DNA from 2 places in the Anaerocolumna sp. AGMB13020 genome. Region 2 is predicted to be linked to the other one. Evidence: a T-box and tRNA genes for the amino acid it is inferred to sense, from the RefSeq annotation. Region 2 holds a T-box; the other holds one or more tRNA genes.
The links. A T-box is a leader RNA that pairs with one kind of tRNA and senses whether it is charged. The one in region 2 lies ahead of trpS (tryptophan--tRNA ligase), so its partner is inferred to be a tRNA-Trp.
Positions count from the first base shown of each region.

Region 1: it encodes a tRNA-Trp, which carries the amino acid that the T-box ahead of trpS (tryptophan--tRNA ligase) is inferred to sense. The anticodon was not compared.

Region 1 is NZ_CP136910.1:1,679,530-1,691,344, forward strand. It holds gene scfB (thioether cross-link-forming SCIFF peptide maturase) at 1-1,090, opposite strand, end outside; gene scfA (six-cysteine ranthipeptide SCIFF) at 1,230-1,376, opposite strand; gene R2R35_RS06670 (TIGR04086 family membrane protein) at 1,469-1,843, opposite strand; gene R2R35_RS06675 (hypothetical protein) at 1,954-2,226, shown strand; gene R2R35_RS06680 (VOC family protein) at 2,370-2,768, opposite strand; gene R2R35_RS06685 (PHP domain-containing protein) at 3,318-4,175, shown strand; gene yajC (preprotein translocase subunit YajC) at 4,205-4,531, opposite strand; gene tgt (tRNA guanosine(34) transglycosylase Tgt) at 4,577-5,713, opposite strand; gene R2R35_RS06700 (EAL domain-containing protein) at 6,186-8,684, shown strand; tRNA gene R2R35_RS06705 (tRNA-Trp) at 8,756-8,826, shown strand; gene R2R35_RS06710 (hypothetical protein) at 9,354-10,025, opposite strand; gene R2R35_RS06715 (hypothetical protein) at 10,097-10,630, opposite strand; gene R2R35_RS06720 (hypothetical protein) at 11,011-11,815, shown strand, end outside.
Region 2 is NZ_CP136910.1:5,025,101-5,036,915, forward strand. It holds gene R2R35_RS21170 (hypothetical protein) at 1-107, opposite strand, end outside; gene R2R35_RS21175 (hypothetical protein) at 126-1,031, opposite strand; gene R2R35_RS21180 (methyl-accepting chemotaxis protein) at 1,241-2,950, opposite strand; gene R2R35_RS21185 (DUF1538 domain-containing protein) at 3,379-4,851, shown strand; gene R2R35_RS21190 (P-II family nitrogen regulator) at 4,854-5,516, shown strand; gene R2R35_RS21195 (S-ribosylhomocysteine lyase) at 5,594-6,073, opposite strand; gene R2R35_RS21200 (HAD family hydrolase) at 6,346-6,966, shown strand; T-box leader at 7,013-7,261, shown strand; gene trpS (tryptophan--tRNA ligase) at 7,597-8,607, shown strand; gene R2R35_RS21210 (D-2-hydroxyacid dehydrogenase) at 8,637-9,596, shown strand; gene R2R35_RS21215 (ABC transporter substrate-binding protein) at 10,108-11,187, opposite strand; gene R2R35_RS21220 (ABC transporter permease) at 11,334-11,815, opposite strand, start outside.

The DNA of each region.
Region 1 (11,815 bases), 2.5 Mb from region 2:
AGGGGCCTCCGGATAAATCTATCATGAAATGGAAGAAGTTAAAGCCTTCCCCTTTTTGCTTCTTTTCAAGAATATAAGCTGCCAGCTTATCATATTCTTCATAGATCTTCTCCAGATCTTCTTCCTTTAAGGAATAGTTTTCCTCCGGCAAAGCCACTACCGGCTCAACAGAAATCTGCTTAAAGCCATTCTCTGCCAGATGTATAACGTCTTCTGAGAAGTCCAGATTATTATGAGTAAAGGTTCCTCTCACATAATAGTTTGTCTGGTTTCTGCTTTCAGCAAGTTTCTTGAATTTGGGAATGATAACATCATAGCTTCCTTTACCATTTCTGGAAGGGCGCATCATGTCATTAACCTCTTTACGTCCATCAATGCTCAATACCACATTGCTCATTTCTTTATTAGCAAATTCCATGATATCATCATTTAGCAGAATTCCATTTGTAGTAAGGGTGAAGCGGAACTTCTTGTTATGAATTACTTCCTGCTCTCTTCCGTATTCCACCAGTCTTTTTACTACGTCAAAATTCATCAGCGGCTCACCGCCAAAGAAATCTATCTCAAGGTTCTTTCTGTTACCGGAGCTTGCAATCAGAAAGTCCAGAGCCTGCTTCCCAACCTCATAGCTCATCAGTGCACGTCTTCCCTGGTATTCGCCCTCTTCCGCAAAACAATACTTACAGGCAAGATTACAGTCATGCGCTATATGAAGACAAAGAGCTTTTACTACCGTTGAACGATTCTTAAATTCCGATATGTAATTCTCATAGATATCTTCAGTAAACAGAGCACCTTCCGTTATCAGCTCTTCTACTTCGGATAAGGCTTCGGTTACCGCCGTAACAACCGGGTCAGCTTGTTCCTTATATTCTTCAAATAAAGAGGTATATTCCTCTCCTTTGTATTTATCCGTTATATGATTTATTATGGCTTCCCTGTCTTCCTTGCTTACTTTATGTTTCGCATCTCTGGAAGCCTTGTTGTATCCTTCTATAATATCATAGATTAGATCATCCACCACATGGACCATGCCGCTATTAACGTCCAGCACAATATTATAGCCGTTATTTTTATACTGGTGAACCAAAATTTCCTCCTTCTATGTGCATTTATCCATGCACAAGGAATAAGCAGCGACTGTAAGACGCTGCTTAGTTTACATGATTGATTAATTTTATCAGTAACCTTAGTACTACCTTGCATTACTTATGTATACTGCAGAATACTTATCTATTATCGTTCTCGCAGCTCTGATTTCCTACTGTGCAGGATGTCTTACATGCTGACTGGCAAGAAGTCTGGCACTCGCCGCATCCGCCCTTCTTCATGGACTCTTTAAGATTTCTTGTATTTAAAGTCTTAATACGTTTCATGAGTTTCCTCCTTATATTTTCCCTATGGATGATAATATCCAAAATTCAAAGCTTATTATACCATAGCCTCTAAGATTTGAAAAGAGAAATTTTCAGCTCACCATGCCGCCCAGCATACCTCCAAACAGGCATAATAACATGACTGTAAACACTCTGGCGGGTTCCATTCCCATTACGGAGCCGGTGAGTATTGATGCTAACAGCAGGATGGCAAAATAAAGTCCTCCCATCATAAGTCCCCATAGAAACCTTTTATGCTCTGCACTTTTCCCGAACAGGAAGCCTCCTATGAAAGTCGAGAGGATATAGGTTGCTATGATGCCTCCGCTTAATATTTTATTGGATACGTCCAGCTTTAGCATAAGGAAGGAGAGCAGCAGTATCATAAGTACGGTTATGACATAAGAGAAGAGAAGATTCTTTAACGCGACAGTTACTTTGGAATTCCGGTGAAGTACTTTGTCCATGAAATACCTCCATACATTTATACAGTATTATATTTTTCATGTCCTTGTTATATGACCTGGAATGTGATTTTTTATGAATGATTGTGGGAAAAAGGGGGGGGAGGGGGTCTTTGGAAGGGGACGATGATTGGAGGGGCTGTCTGTCCGTTTTGTTGTTCAAGGACCCTTATTCCACGAAAGCGCCAGTAACTGTTCATGGCAGGTTAAAGAGTGCCAAACTCGCTGTACGGTTATGGCCGTGGCAGGTTATTGTGCTCAGACAGTGGCACTATTTAACCTATTCACAGTTACTGGCGCTTAAGTGTCATAAGGAACCTTTCAATACAAAACTACCAGACAGCCCCTCCAATCATCTGGGTATTGGTAAAGAACTTTTTTCTTAATAATGATTCAAAGTAAGCATTGAACTAATTATGAACTGATGAATTATATAATTTCTTGCGCTAATCATGCGTGAGAACGAACTAGTCATTAATTACGCATCTTAGTACACTTTATGAAAGAGGATGTATAGGAAACAACTAATTTAAAAGTTAAGCTGGCAGTCCTTATGTTCCCAGATATCGAATAAATTACCGTCTAAATCCTCTAATGTAAAGAACTTGCCGTAAATACCCTCATCACTGATGTTACCTACTTTTATATCCTGAGACTTTAAATAATAGTGTAGAAAATCTATATTGTCAGTATAGAAAGTTATAACCCATCTCTTTTTTCTATCTATTTCATATACAGCTCTTGAGTCGTTGTCAGTTTGAATTAAATCTAGTATGGGTCTATTACCTCTGAAAAGGCTCAAATAATTTCCACGATGATTTCTTATGTTAAAACCGAAATGTTTAACAAACCATTCTGCTGAATTATTTATATCACTTACAGGTATAGTGTTGTAGGCTATTCCTAATATTTTACTATCATTATCCATTTTATTATCCTCCACCTATATACTGCCTTTCTTTTAATAACACAACTTTTCATCTGCATAACTGGGAAAATGCTTGTGGTATAATTTTTTTATTTTTATTATCATTAAAAAAGCATCTAAAATTGGTACAATAAAATTACCACATCAAAAAAATCCCTGTAGAGGAGGTGTAATCTTAAGATATCTTAAATGAACCTAAATGTCCATACTCCAAATATGCCAATCACATAACAATCAGCATAACTCTGCAATCAATCATATCCCTCCTGATCTTATAATTTTGTATAAGGGTTATATCCGTATTAATATTAGTGGTTGTAAAAGGTCATTAAAAGGGGTACAATGCTTGTATTAGCTTAATGTCTGTATATTTAAACTATACTTACCTCTGACTGTCATACGTAATAATTATTCGGTAACAGATTTAAGATATACAACAACATTTATTAATTCTACTATCTACGATTCTTGTATCTATATAATTTATCATTATTATCTGATGAATGATTCCTTGCGTTTTGACTGGTACTTTATAGAAAGGTTGTTCTTATGAAATATATTGATCTACACGTGCATTCGAATGCTTCGGATGGGACTCTTACTCCGACGGAGGTGGTCAGCCTTGCCGCTTCTTTGTCTTTATCGGCTATTGCTCTTACAGACCATGATACAGTTGCCGGTGTAGCGGAAGCCCAGGCTGCTGCTCTTGCGAAGTCCGATGCTAGTAATCCTTTAAGAATTATTCCAGGCGCAGAAATCTCTGCTGCTTATAATGGCAGGGATATTCATATTCTGGGACTGTTCCTGGATACGAAGAATAATGCTTTGATTAAGACCCTTCACGAGGCTGTTGCCAAAAGGGAAGAACGTAACGAGAAAATGGCAGCCAATTTAAGGGGCGCCGGGATTGATATCACGGTGGATAAGTTAAAGGCAGCAGAAGGTGAAGCTGTTCTGACACGGGCACATTTTGCCAAGTATATGACAGAGCATGGTTTTACCAAATCCAACAAGGATGCTTTTGACAGATTTCTTAATGATTCTTCTCCTTATTATGTGGCCAGGGATTATCTCTCCCCGGAAGCTACAATTGATTTGATTCATGAAGCAGGAGGCCTTGCGGTGCTTGCTCATCCTTTATTGTATAAGTATAATCTAGAGCAGTTGGATGTACTTATTTCTCTTTTAGCTGGTTTTGGGCTTGATGGTATTGAAGCTATTTATTCCTTGAATACCGGTTTTGATGAGGGCATAATCAGACGTTACGCCAATCGTTACAATCTTGCCCTTACTGGGGGTTCTGATTTTCACGGTATGAACAAGCCTGATATTTCTCTGGGCAGCGGTAAAGGTAATTTGAAAATTCCAGAATCACTCCTTGAATCTTTGGAAAAAAGGTTAAAATAAGGGACGCCGTGGCGTCCCTTTGGTGTTCCTTATTCTTTTGAAGCAATTGCTGACTGAGGTTTCTCAACTTCAACGATTGCTGATTTTTTCATAGGTATACGGCAGTTCTTGTTGTTACCAAATTCAACGATAACTACATCTTCCATTACATCAATGATTACACCGTAAAATCCTCCGGTGGTCACTACACTGTCACCGTTTTCCAAGGTTGACATCATAGCGTCCATTTTCTTCTGTTGTTTCTTCTGGGGACGAATCGCCATAAAATAAAAAATTCCCACCATGAAAACGATCCACATTACTAATGTGGCTAAGTTCAAAGCACCGCTTGGTTGTGTTAAAAGTCCGATTTTCATCTTGTTCCTCCTAAATAATATAATTCTTGTGTTAAATATTCCTTCTTAGGCAAGTTCACCCTGGGCGAAACCCTCCAGCTTGTTTTTCTTATATTCTGCGTACCTTTGTTCTTCAATGGCACTGCGGATTTCTTCCATCATATTGTTATAGAAATAAAGATTATGTGTTACCAAAAATCTTAATCCTAACATTTCTTTTGCTTTTAACAGATGTCTGATGTAAGCCCTGCTGTATTGTCTGCAAACAGGACATCCACAGCCTTTTTCAATTGGCGAATCATCCAGTTCGTATTTGGCATTCATCAGATTCATTTTACCGTGATTGGTATATGCATGACCATGTCTTCCGTTTCTTGCAGGATATACACAGTCAAAGAAGTCTACACCTCTTTCTACCGACTCCAAGATATTCTCCGGTGTACCAACACCCATGAGGTAAGTGGGTTTTTCCAACGGAAGGTAAGGTACAGTTTCCTCCAGAATGTAATACATTTCCGAATGGGTTTCTCCAACTGCAAGCCCTCCCAGTGCATAACCGTCAAGATTTAATTCTGATATGGTTTTTGCATGTTCTATACGAATATCCTTATAGGTACCGCCCTGGTTTATTCCAAATAACATCTGCTGCTTATTTATTGTGTCCGGTAAGGTATTAAGTCTGTCCATTTCAGCCTTACAACGTAACAGCCACCTGGTGGTTCTATCCACTGAATTCTGCATGTAACTTCTTTCTGCCGGATGTGGAGGGCATTCGTCAAATGCCATAGCTATGGTTGATGCAAGGTTTGATTGGATTCTCATACTTTCTTCCGGTCCCATAAATATCTTACGGCCATCAATATGGGAACTAAAATATACGCCTTCCTCTTTTATCTTTCTCAGTCCTGAAAGAGAAAACACCTGAAAGCCTCCTGAATCCGTCAGTATTGGTTTATCCCATACCATGAATTTATGAAGTCCTCCAAGTTTCTTGATTACCTCATCACCGGTTCTGACATGAAGATGATAAGTATTGGACAATTCCACCTGGGTTTTAATCTCTTGAAGATCCTGGGTTGACACCGCACCTTTAATAGCTGCTACCGTTCCAACATTCATAAAAACAGGGGTCTGAATGGTGCCATGAACGGTGTGGAATTCTCCACGCTTGGCTCTTCCGTCTCTTCTTAATAACTTGTACATTTTACTCTCCGATCTGTTCATTCCCTGGGTATATTACAGAATACAGTATTCTGCTAATTCTTGCCCCACCCGTGTTCGCCTGCAAAACAAACGACGCACACTACTGGTACAAGTATACCTGTTACAGGAAGCTTTTTCAACTAAAATTTATAGTATTGTTACCAATTTTATTGCTTTTTTTCTGTATATTTGTTAATATGTTAAATAATTACATATAAATCCGTTTATCATAAAATCCACTCTACATCTTTGCAGAACACTTATCGCAGTTTAATAATCAGTATCTTTGCATGCATGCTCTTTCCCGACAATATTATTTCACCTATCTATTACAACAAGAACCAGCTGGACTGAAGGTGCTAAGCAGCTGGACTTCATGCAAAGCAATACCCACAATTAACTATGTGTAAATATAAATCCTAAATTAAAACATTTTAAACTAAAAATAAAATACACATGAAAGAAGACCATTATGTCTATTCGAAATAATTTACGGATTACTTTATTTATATTAGCCATCCTTCCAATCATCCTCCTGTCTGTACTTTCCTATCATCTAATGACCGGAAAACTGATCAGGACAGAAAAAGCGGACCTTGAGCAACGAGCTGTAACCGGACAACAGGGCCTCCAGATATTTCTTAGCGGTAAACAGTCAGAGACCAGCCTTCTTGCTACAGAAAGTGATATTTACGATTATGCCCTTGCCCTGTCCTCTGATTCCGTTAGGAAAAATGAAGAAAACATTCTCTATGACAACGCTATGGATTTATTAATCCGTCAGAGTAATACTATGCCCTATTATCAGAACATTCAAATATTCAATACGGATAATACTGTTGTACTAAGTACAGAAAAACAAAGAATCAGCACAAGATTATCCGATAACCTTACATTATCCTATATGAAAGCTACTGGTAATCCAGCCTGCGGTATCAGCGGCATCCTTAAGAAAAAGCAGGAGAATGGCTCCAGTCAGTACTTCATTGAAATCGGATCTCCCATAAAATGCCGTACAAATACGAAAATAATTCTGGGTTATCTGGTTAGTACCTTGAACCTGCAAAGCCTCAATGACTATATGAGTACTTTGTCCTCCGGCAGAAAGGATTACGCCTTTTGCCTGGATAAATACGGTAATTATATCTATCATCCTGACAACAGGTATATCGGTACTAATATCAAGGATGATCAGCTGGGCAGACTTGTAACAGAGTTCTACAGTGGTAAGGTGAATGCCTCCGGGAATTTTCAGTATGTCTTTGAAGCGACAGATAACATCTACGGCTATAGCATTTTAAAAAATACCGGCTGGGTCATTATCACGAAGCAGGAGGCAGGAAATGTAACCGGTCTTGCAAGGATTATCTTATATATTTTCCTGATTGGTATAATCGGCTGCTCCCTGTTTATATATCTCGCAGGCAATCGTATAGCTGATATTTACACAGAACCCATTATGGAAATCAAAAATACGCTGCGTATTGCTTCCGAAGGTAACCTAAAAGCACAGAGTAATATAAAATCTAAGAATGAATTTGGTGAACTTTCCAGAAATTTAAATAAAATGCTGCATATTGTCAGAAACAGCTACAACGAACTCTCTGCCATGCACGAAGAGCTTATTACCAAAGAAGAGCAATTGAGACTGAATTATAATCACATTGAGTATCTTGCCTATCACGATGTTTTAACGAACCTCCCGAACAAGATGGCCTTTATTGAAAGAGTTAATCAGACCATTGCATCCTCACCGGGGTCAAATAAGCTGCATGCCGTTTATTTTGTGGACCTGGATGATTTTAAAACAGTGAATGATACCTTAGGTCATGAATACGGAGATAATCTGTTATCACAGACAGCCGCCCATCTGCTCTCCCTTACCTCCGGAGACGATATTCTAGCCAGGGCCGGCGGAGATGAATTCCTTCTCTTTCGCGAGAATCTGGACAGTGATACAGAGGCTCTGGATTTTGCGGCCTCGGTTATTGAATCACTAAAAACTCCTTTTCGTATTAACAATGAGTCCATCTATGTATCCATGAGCATTGGAATTGCTTTATATCCCAAAAACGGGCTTACTCATACCACACTGATTAAAAATGCTGATATTGCCATGTACAAATCAAAAGATACCGGTAAAAACAAATATACACTTTTTGATGTGACCATGGAGGAAGAATTAAACCGCAGTTCCCTTATTACAGAGGTTTTACGCCATGCCATTGCCAATGAAGAGATCTATGTAGTATATCAGCCTCAATATAATATTCGCAAAGAAACGATGACAGGCTTCGAGGCACTTATGCGTATCCGCAACCAGAAACTGGGTGAACTAAAACCTGTGGAATTTATACCGATAGCAGAAGAAAGTGGCATGATTACAGAACTTGGGGAGTGGATTCTAAAAGAAGCTTGTACCTTTAATAAGATCCTTATTGACCATGGATTTCCCTCGCTTATTGTATCTGTCAACATCTCCAGTGTCCAGTTAAGTAAAGCAGATTTTATCGACGTGGTTCGCAATATTCTAGCAGAAACCGGACTTCCTGCCTGCAATCTGGAGCTGGAAGTAACCGAAAGTACTTTGGTATCTTCTCTTACAAATGCCTCTGTACAATTATCCTCTCTGCAGGACTTGGGCGTACGAATATCACTGGATGATTTCGGAACCGGTTATTCCTCCTTGAATTATCTGACGAATATACCAATTAATACCCTTAAAATGGACAAGTCCTTTGTCAATAACATCAGCAGCAATGAAAAAGATGCACAGATAGCTTCCGGAATCATCCATCTGGCTCACAGCATGAAGCTTGAGGTTATCGCAGAAGGTGTTGAGAGGACTGAACAATTGGAGGCTTTAAAGAAAAATAAATGCGATATTATTCAGGGATTTATTTACAGCAAGCCACTTTTACCCCATATTTTATTTGAAACTTTGACACCTTGTCCAATAAGTAATATTTAATAAAAAATTCTTGACAATTGACACAATTTATTGTATTCTATATTAGCAGTCGCGACAAGCGGCTGAGCCTTAGGGGATTGGTCAAATGGTATGACAAGGGTCTCCAAAACCTTTAGCGGGAGTTCGATTCTCTCATCCCCTGTAAACACTATCAGATAATGGTAGTGTTTTTTTTGTTGTGTATATCAGTGTTTTACGGTTATAACCCAGCTTGACAATTTCAGCAACGAAACCAGAACATATTTTTTTATATCTTTTTGTACACTTCATATAGGAAAAACTGATTCATCTTAATATCAAATGCAGACTGAAATTTCGTATCATATCCAACTGAATATGAACATAAAATTTTCCATTGTCCTACTACTATCAGTATGTCCCTACCCTTTCCCAGATGAATGTCGTAATCCATGAATTATTGCATTTTTGTTAATGCTTATCTCTTTAGCTATCCTCTTTAAACATTTCGTAAGTCCCTGTTTTGCAGATAGTTACTATTTCGATTATATACACAATACTATTGGAATAATTAATTTTGTGAGCCTCTTGAAAGTTCTTGATTTATTTCTCAAATCTATCTTTTCCATTACTATCTCTGATTATTTTTCACATCAAAAAAGCACCCTCCGAGTTAAGAGTGCCTGAGTATTATTTTTATATCAAGTTTTTTTATTTAATTTGATTTTTTATACTGTTTATAATAATCGCATAATTCTCATTAATAATATCTATCTTGGTTAAAATATTAGCCTTATCATTTGGTTGATTATACGTTATAAACTGTTTCATTCTTTTTATTGAATCTCTACAAGTTATAAATACATCTAATAAAAATTGCGGATTCATCTCTTGTAAAAAATCTGTATAAGGTTCTCTTTTTTTATTATTAATTTCAAACATTCTCTTATCTTTCATGGCTTGAATAGCTAAGTCATAATAGAATAATGACTCATTCAGATATATATTTCTTATTGTTGAATTTTGACAGTTTTTTATTGCTTTTTGCTCCAAACTTATTCCTAATATTATATCATTTAGAATCTTCTGATAAAAAAATTTCTTTAATTCTAATCTATCTTTATGATTCTTTTTATTATCTCTGATACTTTTCAAAAATTTTATGCATTTTACACTCAAAAATATTACAACGAAAATTAAAATAGATACTAAAATGTAATTTATAAAAACCATGACTAATTTATCTAATAATTTATTTGACATTTCAGTCTCATCATTGATTATATTAGTTAAAAATACAGCTATTAAAGCTTCTAGGAAAACATATATTGCATTAATAATTCTTTCACCATATGTTTTACCTAAGTCTTTTAATTCATTCACAACTTCGATAGATGAAGCTTCATAACTTTTATTTAGTTTATAAAATTTAGGTGCTCCGATAAAATCATCTCCTAATCTATATAACTTATTATATTATTGTTTCTCCATTTATCTAGTAAATCTTTAAATATTTTCTGTTTTCTAGTGACACTCCCATCTAAATATTTAACAACATTAGCATATTGAAAATATAGCATGTTCATTAATCTTTCTAATTCTTCTTCTGTAAATATTCTTTCCTTTGCTATTCTCCATAATATTTCATTGCTATGTATTCGTTCCAATAGTGCATCAAATATTATGGCCATATCAGTATGTGTTATAACAGGAACTTTTACCCAAGTCTCAGAAAAGACCCTAAAAATATGTCTTGGTATTTCAACTTTCCTACATTCTAGGATTTTTTTAATATGTTTCTCACCTATATTTCTATAATGATGATCAGTCTTACCCGCTTCCTCATCATAAATAGTTAGAAAAATTTCATAGTTATCTCTATCTTGACAAGAATAATATATACCTAAAAGCTCAAACATCTTTCCTATACCGTTAATACCATATAGTTCTCTCAAGTCTGTATCTGATAATTTACTAAATAAATACATAATATGCTCCTCCAATTCATTAGTATAATAATCCATTATATACCATTTTAATACAATTGAAAAGAGCATTAATATAATTTAAATTATATTAGTATTATATATAACATCATAATAGATATTATATTATTAGTGTAAAATTCATGTAATATAGGGAATATTTCAATCTCTCACTTTATGATAAATATTTTTTATAGCAAATCCACATTCTTGGCATTCATAAGGAAGATTATACTCTCCATCTTATCTTTTTACATGAAAAAGCGCTTAAAAGTTTTGAACATCGCCGGCGTTTTTCTTATATAATAGAATTTTTCTCATTTTTGTGATAGACTGACTCTATTCGATGATGAAATAGTTAAACATAAATTATGGAGGTGCATATGGTTAAAATTATTGATACTTATTCGCAAATCAATTCATTATTTGAAAATGAAGCTTTCAGTTTAAATAAATGGGAAATATATATAAATTCGATTTTTGATAACTCTGCCCATATTTTCAAGGATGACATAAAAGAATATCTTGATAGCGGGACATATACTTACGAAAAAGATTTTTTTCCAATAATTAATGCTGTGTATAAAAATCCTTCTTTCGAATGTTTACATAACTCTTTTACAAAAGTGACAGAAAATTTGAATGCAAGAATCATCAAATGCTTTGGCAATGAGTTGGAGGTTGATATTGTACTTTATCTTGGTCTTTGCAATGCTGCCGGATGGGTAACTAATATCAATGGAAAAGATACCGTTTTGTTAGGTGTAGAAAAGATAATCGAGCTGAATTGGCAAGGTATAGAATCAATGTATGGTCTTATCTATCATGAATTAGGTCATGTATATCAAAAACAACATGGCATTTTAGACCAATATTGTGATGACAAGAAACAATATTTTGTGTGGAAATTATTCACAGAGGGTATTGCCATGTATTTTGAACAGCTGCTGGTTCATGACCTTAATTTCTATCATCAGGATGGAAAGGGCGGATGGAAGGAATGGTGCGATAATCATTTTCAACAAATAGTAATGGATTTCAATCATGATTTACCGACTATGGACAAATTAAACCAGAGATATTTTGGAGACTGGGTAAATTATCATGATCATGGAGATGTAGGTTATTACCTTGGAACGAAGTTTGTTCATTATCTTATTAAGAAATATAATTTTACTTTATTAATTA
Region 2 (11,815 bases):
TCCTGGGATTTGCCCTCAGCTTCTTTGGAAAGATCAATTAATATAGCCATTTTTCTGGGGTCAATGTTTTTCATTGCCGGATGATTCATCCAATTTAAATTATTCATACCTATACCTCCATAATATTAGTTTTCCTGCATCATATTAAACATCATGCTTAAATTATCAAAAGTACCTTTTTGCTCTGGTGACAGCATAGTACTAAGAAGCTCCATCATATTAGGGTTTAGCCCTGAACCAAAGCCATTGTTTGCTTCAGCGCTGTTCGTTTTATTTTCAGTACTGTTATCGGTAGTCTCAGCCTGGGAAGCCATCATACTGGAAAGTGCAGAGTAGGTTTCAAACATACTTTTCATATTCATGATGTTCAAAATACTGTCAATAATCTGTCTTTCTCTTGCATAACAAACCTTTCGGATGCTGTTCAATAATGCGACGATATCAATGTTCTGCTTTTGAAAGCTAAAGGCAGAAACACGGTCTTTGCTTCTGACTGATTGGAGGGTGTCCATGAGCTCAGTGGTCTGTATAATCAGACTTGCAGATTCCTGTGTTTCATTATCAAGATGCGGAAATGCAGCCTTCATGATATCCAGCATATGCTTTAAACTATTTTCGTTAGGTGGTATCTCTTCGGAATCAGGTTCGTGGGAATCATTAGAAGCAGTAGAATCAAAGTCAGCAGCCCCAGGTTGTGAACGACTTTCTGTGCTTTCGGAATTATCCTGATATGTAAAATCAAAGCCATTGTTATAAGCATTATTACTGTCATAGGTACCATCGTCAGCAGAAATATTATCTGATGCATTATTACCGGCCGAGTTATTATTATATGCGGAGGTATTCTTAAAACCAGATGCAGCAGGGTTTACAGCTCCGTTAAAATATCCGTATGGATATCCGCTACCATGATTTCCGGTATTGTAATTCCCAACAGAGTTAATGGTATTATTTTCAGGAGATGATGCACTGCCTGCTGTATTTGGATTGTTAACATTATCAGCATCCTCGTTGTTAAAAGAATTAGTCATACCGTAACCTTCCATAGCTTCTCCATTTCTTGTTTATCATTATACTATATTCAAATACAGGAAAAATATAACCACAGGGGATGCTGTTTCAGACAAGCAGAGAAGTAAAAAAAAGATAAGAAAAAGCTTCCTGATTATCATACATATAATGAAAATCAGGAAGCTACCTGGGGTAAAATACCAGTTCGATAAAATTGTTCAAGCAGGCTCTAGGTAGTGAACTTAGAGATTTCCTGCTGTAAGCTTTGCATGTTGTCTCTGGAAGCATTTACTTTATTCAAGACCTCCCCAGACATACTATTAATATCGGTTACCTTGTAAGCTATTTCAGCAGTGCCTTTTGCACCTTCACTGGAGGCAGCGGAAACACCGTCAATGGTTTCGAGCATATGGCTTACGTTTTCTGAAAGGTTACTGGCGGCCTGGTAGAAATCCTTCACTAAAGTATCAACAAAAGAAGCATCTTCACTGTACTTCTCCATGATATCAAGAAAAGAAGTGTAGTCATTGCGTACGTTTATATCCATAAAGGTCAGCAGAGAGTTGGAGTTCACGGCCAGATTATCAACAGACATGGTCACCTTATCTGTTATACCTTGAATTTCTTTTACCGCATTTTTGGATTCCTCCGCCAGCTTTCGTATCTCCTCGGCAACAACAGAAAAGCCTTTCCCGGCTTCCCCGGCCCTGGCAGCTTCAATAGCGGCATTTAATGCCAGAAGGTTGGTTTGATTGGTAATCTGCATAATAGATTCTGATAATACATTGATCTGTTGTACAATCTTAGATTCCTCGATGGAAAGTCTTAATTTGCCATTGACCTCTTCCAGCAGTTTATAGGTTCGCTCCTGAGATAGTATGATATGGGACTTTACATCCGCTGCCCGGGTGCTGATTTCATTCACTTTCTCAGCACCTTCAGCGGTTTTGGTGGCTATGGCATGAACGGTATTCTCTATATCCATCGCCGAGCTGGTCATTTCTTCGCCGGAGGCGGCTGTTTCTTCCATTCCTGCTGACAATTCCTCTGTAGTAGCTGAGATGTCTTCAATGGTATTGCTTAAGGATAACATATTTGATTGAACTTCTACTACCAGATAATCTGTGCTGGCAGAATAGTGGCTGACATTCTCAATGATTTCCCTAATATTTCCGATGAATTTATTTATGCTGATTGACAGCTGGCTGATTTCGTCTTTCGTTTTAATATGTATTGTTTTGGTTAAATCACCACCCTGTTCCGCAAGGGTATTTAGTTCTGATTTTAATAAGTTCATTGGTTTCAGAATGGAATTGATAATAACGGTCATCATAAGAAGGCTTACAACAGAAAGGGCAAGAACAATAATCATACTGTTTCTTGTTGCATTTTGGTAAAGTTCATTGCTTGATTTCAATTCAGTGGCGGCAGTATTCTTACTATAATCAACCAGTTTTGATAAAAGGGCGGATATTGTATCAAAGGCTGTTTTTGTATCATTGTTCATCATTTCAAGGGCTGAATCAGTATCGAGATTTCTGCTAAAACTTATTGTCTTATCATGGAGGGCTATATAACTATTCCAACTTGTGATAATTTGATTATATAGAATTTCATAATCAGAGGTATGTATATACTGTCTGTATTCTTCTAATTTACTATTTATGATGTCTTTTCTTGCATTTAGATCTTTTTCCAGTTCGAGTTTGGAGGCTAATACATTGTTAAGAATATGATTATATTCCTGAATTCTATAATTAGAGGTCATTGTGTTAAGATCTTCTGATAGAACGATGCCAGGCAGCAGTTCATTATTCGTACTCTGAAGTTTTAGATTGATAGTTTTCATTGTATGTATGAAATAAAAACTGAGGATCATTAGCATAATAAGAATGCTCATAATAAGAAAAATTAGTTTACTTTTTATTGTCTTTAGCAAGTCATTACCTCCGGTATGTGTGAGTATTTATGAAGAAAAATCATTAGTTATACATTTTGATAATTTTATCATGCCTATAGAAAAGATGCAATATCCTAATAATGCATTAAAAAGTACGAAAATAATGGATTTTACAAGACATTATTACACCATACAGAAATTAAGTTACTTTCCTTGACAGAGGAATTCATCCATAATACAATAATATAAGCAATGTTGTTGAGAATGGTGTTATAAGGAACTTCGATATGTTTGAGTTTAATGAATTATTAGAGGGTGAAATATCGCATTGGAAATTCTTGAAAAAGACCTGATCTCATCAGCAAAAATAATAATATAAAAGTATATAAGTATGCAATCAACTTATATAGGTTTAAAGAAAGGGGTTCATGAAACAGTAATTTTAATATAGAAAGGAAGACAAGTATTTGAGTGTATTTATTGAAAAATTTAAAGAAGTACTAACATCGGTCTTACCCATAACAGCAATAGTCGTATTACTTAACTTTACTTTAACACCCATTGAAACACCTATAATGATTAGATTTTTAATAGGAGCAGTATTTGTAATTTTAGGCCTGACAATCTTTCTTATTGGAGTAGATACTGGTATTACACCGATAGGTAATAACATGGGTAGTGCAATTACAAAAAGCAATAAGCTTTGGGTTGTTGCAATTGCAGGTCTAGTGTTAGGTTTTATTGTATCTATCGCAGAACCTGACCTTCAGATTTTAGCAGGACAGATAGATCAGGTAACTTTGGGACTGATATCAAAAAATAGTATCGTTTTTATTGTCTCAATAGGAATAGCCATACTTCTTTCGGTAGGTTTAATAAGAATTGTATATAATTTTCCTCTTTATAAATTGTTGACTGTTTTGTATGGTATTATCTTAATTCTCGGCATCTTTACTTCTAGAGAGTTTTTAGCCATATCTTTTGATGCTTCTGGGGCAACTACAGGAGCTTTGACAGTTCCATTCATATTATCTCTGGCAATCGGTGTATCCAAATTAAAAAAAGATAGCAAAGCTTCTGAAAAAGATAGTTTTGGACTGGTAGCAATCGCTTCTACCGGTGCAATTATTTCTGTAATGATAATGAGTATATTGTCAAAAACAGATAAGATAACAGGCAGTCTTAAGCAGGAAACTATTTCGGATTCAATATTTTATCCTTTTATACATGAATTCCCAAAGGTAGGTTTAGAAATTTTTATTGCACTTTTACCTATTCTGGTGATTTTTCTTATTTTTCAAAAAAAACATTTCGGACTATCTAAAAAAGAAGTAAGAAAGATTCTTTTTGGTATATTGTTTACGCTAATTGGGCTTGTTATGTTTCTGGTAGGAGTAAATGCAGGTTTCATGAATGTTGGAACTGTCGTAGGATATAGTATTGCATCTTTAGATAACAAAGCATATGTTGTAGTAATCGGATTTGTGTTAGGTATTGTAACTATTTTGGCAGAGCCGGCTGTTTATGTACTGACACATCAGATTGAGGATGTAACAAGCGGATATGTAAAGAGAAGTGTCGTTATGATAACCCTTTCCCTTGGAGTAGGAATGGCGGTGGCATTATCCATGATACGCATACTTATTCCTGAATTACAGCTATGGCAATATATCTTGCCAGGGTATATAATATCAATTGCAATGAGTTATTTTGTACCGAAACTATTTGTAGGTATTGCTTTTGATTCCGGAGGAGTTGCCTCTGGACCTATGACGGCTACTTTCATTCTTGCTTATGCACAAGGTGCGGCAGAAGCAATCGAAGGTGCTGATGTTTTGGTTGATGGATTTGGAATGATTGCAATGGTTGCTATGACTCCTTTAATTGCATTGCAGATACTAGGTTTTATATTTAAATTAAAATCAAAAAGGAGTGAATGATAATGGGTATTAAAAATGTTAATATAGAATTGATACGTATCATTGTTAATTTAGGAATGGGTAGTAAATTATTAAAGACAGCGAAAGAGAATGGCATCTCGGGGGGAACAGTACTGTTAGCTCATGGTACTGCGAGTAATACGATATGGGATTACCTGGGGTTATCAGATGTGCGTAAAGAGGTGGTTTTACTATTAGCTGACAGCGAAACTGCCCAACGTTCTTTGGAAATAATGAATAAAGAATATAAATTCGATAAGCCGAATCATGGAATCGCATTTACAACATCTATTAGTGCTGCCGTAGGATCCAGAAGCTGTTCCTGCAACAATATGGAAAATGAAAGAGGTGTGAGTAATACAATGTATCATATAATTACAACTATAGTTGAAAAAGGTAATGCAGAGAAAGTTATCGATGCTGCAACAAAGGCAGGGTCTAAAGGGGGAACAATTATCAATGGAAGAGGCTCAGGAATTCATGAGACCAGCAGGCTGTTTTCTATGGATATTGAACCAGAAAAAGAAATTGTATTGATTCTATCCGAGGCCGCTGATACAGAAGCAATTGTTAATTCCATAAAAAATGATTTGAAAATAGATGAGCCTGGTAATGGAATTATTTATGTGCAAGATGTCAACAGAACTTTTGGAATTTATAAATAATCCCAATCAAGTGAATAAATTTAAAAGGGCTGATGCCATGGCATATAAATAACCTGGCATCGGCCCATTTGTATTTATCATTCTGGATAGTTAAGGTGTTCCTCTGTAATACCGTTTAATATTTCCTGTAAAAATTTATTAGCAAGATATTTTGCCATATTCAAGTTCATATCTAGGTAATTACCACAGTTAAAAGCGGCTGCTCCTGGAACCTCGCCTGTAAAATCACGTACGAAGGTAAACATTTCCGTAATCAATGGGACTACATCTCTTGAAGCATAATCCCCTGCCAGTATCAGATAGAATCCTGTACGACAGCCCATAGGTCCAAAATATATGGTTTTATCCGTATATTCAGGATGATTTCTTAAAAACGTTGCACCCAGATGCTCGATGGTATGAATCTCGGCAGTATTCATTACCGGTTCAAAATTGGGTCGGGTCATACGTATATCGAAAGTGGTAAGGATCGTGTCACCAGCATTATCTTTTCTTGATACGTAGATACCCGGCAGTAATCTCAGGTGGTCTATTGTAAAGCTTGCAATCTGCTCCATAACATACTCTCCTTCAGTAAATAATTTTGACTTATTATAACATAGATAAGATACAGTTAAAAGTAAAAAATTATCTTTACATTGGTGTTGCATTACCACACTTAAGAAAAAGTAGTATACTACAACAGTTTTATCAGATATAATAAATTAACAGGGATATCATAGGATTACTTTTGATACTGCTTCTGTAGAAGAATTAGGAATACAATGTATTTTACTACCCAGAAAGGCCTTTCTCTTTGAAAGGCAGCAATAGTTTAAAGGAGAGCATTATGACGGACAGTATAATATTTGATCTAGATGGAACACTATGGGATGCAACGGATGGAGCAGCAGTAGTATGGCAGGCTGAAGCAGCAAAATACAGTGACGTTAAGGATGTTATAACAGCCGATAAATTAAAATCTTTATATGGACGGCCTTTAGAAGAAATAGCAGTCAAGTTGCTTCCCAGTGCAGAGACAGAGACTGCTCTTACTATTATGAGAGAGAGCGTTATCAAACAATGTCCTTACCTTGAGAAGGACGGAGGTATCCTGTACCCTGGACTAATCAGTACCTTAAAAGAGCTTAAAAAGAAATATAAACTGTTTATTGTAAGCAATTGTGAGGAAGGTTATATCCAGTGTTTTTTAAATGCTCATAACTTATGGGATATCTTTGAGGATTTTGAATATCCCGGCCGAAGTGGTAAATTAAAAGCTGAAAACATTAGACTTGTTATAGAGAGAAACCATCTGCAATCACCAGTATACCTTGGAGATACAGAAGGAGACCAGTTAGCTGCAAAGAAAGCGGAAATACCGTTTATTTATGCAAGATACGGTTTTGGCGATGTGAAGGAATACGACAAAGCAATCGATAGTTTTGCAGAGCTGCTGAGCAATATTTGATATTGACTTTGGATTGCTTCATGGAGTATACTAAATATAGAAAAACAAAAAGCCGATGATTAAGAGTAGTAAGCAGAAGATTTGTTATCAGAGAGCTGTCGCAGGGTGGAAGACAGTAGCAGAATCTGTATGAATGGACTTATAGGCTCGGGAGGAAAGGAATTATTCCAAGTAATGCCCGACGGGGTCTTCAGCCGTTATCAATGAAGCATATATTACAGTATATGGATTGAGTGGGCGCTTATGCGCCAAACCGGGTGGTACCGCAGAAGTGAACATGACTTTTGTCCCAGTGATATTACGAGAGTAGTATTCTGTGGCAGAGGTCTTTTTTTGTTAGAGAATTAGCACCTAATAATGGGGATAGCACCTTGTAATGGGAAAAGCACTTGGTAATGGTAACAGTACCTTGGTAATGGGAATGATACTGAGTAATAGGAATAGTGCATGGTAAAGGAATAACACCCATTATATAAAAAAGGACTACCAGAAGAAGTGCCACATGTCACACCTAAGGAAATGTGTCGCTAGGATGACTGCGTTTCAGCCCATGAGTCAGGAAAGTCGGACTCTTGTTCTTTCGTAGTAAGAAATTTTTAGAGAATGAAAAGTAAGCGGAGGTAAAAATCAATGTTAGACGGAAAAAAAGTACTATTTAGCGGAATGCAGGCAACGGGGAATATTACCCTGGGAAATTATATGGGAGCTCTAAAGAATTGGATTGATTTGAATAATGATGATAGTTACCAGTGCTTTAATTGTGTGGTTGATCTGCATTCCTTAACAGTAAGACAGGACCCGGCAGAACTTCGTAAGAGAGCGAGAACGCTTCTAAGCCTTTATATTGCTGCCGGTCTGGATCCCGTTAAGAACTGCATTTATTATCAGTCACATGTGTCCGGCCATGCAGAACTAAGCTGGATCTTAAACTGCTTTACTTATATGGGAGAATTAAACCGTATGACACAGTTTAAAGATAAGTCAGCAAAACACGCCGACAATATAAATGCCGGACTTTTCACCTATCCTGTACTTATGGCTGCTGATATCCTGTTGTTCCAGACGGATGTAGTACCTGTAGGTGCAGACCAGAAACAGCATCTTGAAATAACCAGAGATATCGCCGAACGTTTCAATGGGGTATACGGAGATGTATTTACCATTCCTGAGCCTTATATTGGTAAGGTAGGTGCCAAAATCATGAGTCTTCAGGAGCCGGATAAGAAAATGTCCAAGTCCGATGAGAATGTTAATGCTACCATTTATCTGATGGACGATCCGGATACAGTTATTCGTAAGTTTAAGAGAGCTGTAACCGATTCTGATAATGAAATACGCTATACCGAAGAGAAACCGGGAATCAAGAATCTTATTGATATCTACTCCGCAGTTACGAATAAAACATCTGGAGAAGTTGAAAGAGAATTTGACGGCAAAGGTTATGGAGAGTTCAAACTTGCTGTAGGAGAGGCCGTTAACAGTGTTTTGGTGCCCATCCATCTGAGAATGGATGAATTATCAAAGGATAAAGCCTATATTGACGGAATCATAAAAGAAAACAGCGATAAAGCCAACTATTTTGCAACGAAAACACTTCGTAAGGTTCAAAAAAAGATTGGCCTGCCTGAAAGAGTACGATAACTTTAATTTGAAGGAAAGGCTGTTTGAATATGAATATAATTTTTTTGGAAACAGATACCTTAGGCGATGACGTTGATTTATCAGTCTTTGAAACCTTAGGAAAGGTAACGAAATATAATAAAAGTGAGCCTTTGCTGAATAGTGAGAGAATCAAGGAAGCAGACATCCTTGTTGTCAATAAGATTCCAATGAATGAAGAGAACCTTAGAGCTGCTGTTAATCTAAAGCTTATATGTATTACAGGCACCGGAACCAATATTGTTGATTTTCCTTATGTGAATGGCAGAGGAATTGCAGTAGCAAATGTAAAGGGATATTCCACACAGTCTGTAGTACAGCATACCTTTGCTCTTTTATTTTACCTTTATGAGAAGTTAAGTCATTATGACCACTTTGTCAAATCCGGCGGATATGTAAGCAGTGATATCTTCAGCTGTTTTGATGAGAAATTCAATGAACTGTATGGAAAGACCTGGGGAATAATAGGCTTGGGCAATATCGGTAAAGGAGTTGCCTCCATTGCCAAAGCTTTCGGCTGCAAAGTAATCTATTACTCAACCTCCGGCAGGAATCAGAATGAGGAATATGAGAGAGTTGATTTTGACACTTTGCTAAAAGAAGCCGATATTATTTCAATTCATGCACCGCTTAATAAGGAAACTGAAAATCTCATTGGAGAAGAAGCCCTTAATAAGATGAAATCCACTGCTCTGCTATTAAATCTTGGAAGAGGACCTATTGTTGATGAAGCCGCTCTCAGTAAAGCCTTATCGAATAACTGGATTGCGGGTGCTGGGCTTGATGTTTTAAGACAGGAGCCAATGGCTGCGGATAATCCTCTTCTTGCTATTCAGGACAGCAAAAAGCTTATAATAACTCCGCATATAGCCTGGGCTACGGTTGAGGCCAGGAGAAGATGTGTGGCTGAAGTATATGAGAATATGAAAGCATTCTTAAAGGGTGAGGATAGGAATATTGTAAAGGAATAAATAACTCAATTGTAGTATTTTTGTGATTCCTCCTGTGTTTAAAATGATTTGAGTGGCAAAAGGGTGGGTTTTTCACAAGGGGACGGCAAAATTGCGCAAACCAGAAGAACTCATGCTTCGATTTCAAGGTATAAGAAGTCCTAATTCTCTGGATTTTTTGTGCTTGACATCTTCTAAAACAGATAACTCGCTTCGCTCAAACAATCTGTTTTAGAAGATAGCACAAAATATCCAGAGAAAAGGGCTTCTAATACCTTTCCATAGGCGCATTCATTCTTCTGGTTTGCACAATTTGCCTGAAATCGATTGGGAATAATACATTTGTTGAATAAAATTATGAAGTATCAATGTCTGTAAATAAAAAAAGGACAAAGGAATGAGATATTTTTCATTCATTTGCCCTTTTTTAGGGTTCTGTACAAATAGTTGGGGTGTGAACACATTTCTAACTTTTGACACAGAGTTTTTATTAATTGGAAGTAGGGTAGGGGGATTCGTTATTAATATTTACCTACTGCGTAGATTTTACTTCATTCCATTTCTGAATATAGAGAGCGTCCATATCTTCACCAAGATAATGATAGGTGGAGCAGCGATCCAGAACATCAGTAGAAGGAAAAGCAACGGTACTGTTTTTGATTGCTTCGTCCTGGATTAATTCTCTGGCGGCTTTGTTTGGTGTGGAGTAAGTTATATATTCGAAATTCTTTAATGCAATTTCCGGTTCGCACATAAAGTTAATCCACTTCTCGGCATATTCTTTGTTTGGTGCATTCTTGGGTATTACCCAGCCGTCGATCCATACATTGGAGCCTTCTTTTGGGACAACATATTCCAGGTCAGGATTCTCTCTTTGGGTAAAGATAGCTTCTCCGGAGTAGATTACACCAATTGGATTGTCTCCACCAATCATTTTATCTCTTACCTGATCTACTACATAAGCATCAACCATTGGTTTCTGAGATTGCAACAATGCCTTTGCTTCCTCTAACTGTGCTTCATCGGTAGTATTTATGGAGTAACCGAGGTAACTTAAAGCAATGGCAAATGCATCTCTTACACTGTTAATCATAAGGATGTCACCGTTGTAACCATTTCTCTCAATGAAATCTTTATCAAAGAGAGCAGCCCAGCTGTCAATGGGTTCCTTGATCATAGTTTTGTTATACAATAGACCCACTGTTCCCCAGCAATAAGGTACACTGTATTTATTTCCGGGATCGAACTCCGCAGCACTTTTTAGATAAGCCGGATCAATATTGGAGATATTGGGTACATTGTCATAATTGATTTCAGCAAGTAAATCTTCCTCGATCATCTTTTGAATCATATAGTCTGAAGGACATACCACATCATATTTGACGGAACCATTTTTGATTACCGGATACATATCCTCATTCTGTTCGAAGTATTTCAAAACAACCTTGATTCCCGTTTCCTTTTCAAAGAGGTCTACTACATCGGGATCAATGTACTCGCCCCAGTTGTAAACATAGATTTTTTCTCCGCCTCCGCTTGAACAGCCAGTCAGAGTCGCAGTTCCTGTTAAGATCAGTGTGCACAGAAGAAGCAGTGATAGCATTCTTTTCATTGTTTATACCATTGCATATCGCAGGCTGGCTGCGATACTGCCACAAATAATAAGGAGTGAAAGAATCTCGATGTGGCATCCTTTCAATTTATAATTTTCTTTCACTCTTTTCTACTTTAATGTGTTATATAGATTGGCAGCAATTATTATGCTTTGCCAGGAGCTTTTCCTGTATTATCCCTGTCATTTTTGCGATTGATTAAAACCAGCAGAATCAGAATACTTACAAACAGCAGAGTGGATAAAGCATACATTTCAGGTTTAATTCCCTTGCGTACTTCCGTATAAATAATGGTCGATAAGGTATCAACACCAGCACCATTGGTAAAGTAGGTTATTACGAAATCGTCCAGTGACATGGTAAAGGCTAATAAGAAGCCTGAAAATATACCAGGGAAAATATCTGGAAGTATAATCTTAAAGAAGGCATAGGATTTGGTTGCCCCAAGATCCAGTGCTGCTTCGTAAAGACTGACATTCTGTCTGGCAAGCCTTGGCATAACGCTTAATATAACGTAAGGAATATTAAAGGTTATATGGGAAAGCAATACGCTGGAAAAACTTAAGGGATAGCTTAATGCAATAAACAGAAGCATTAAGGATATACCGGTAACGATATCTGCATTCA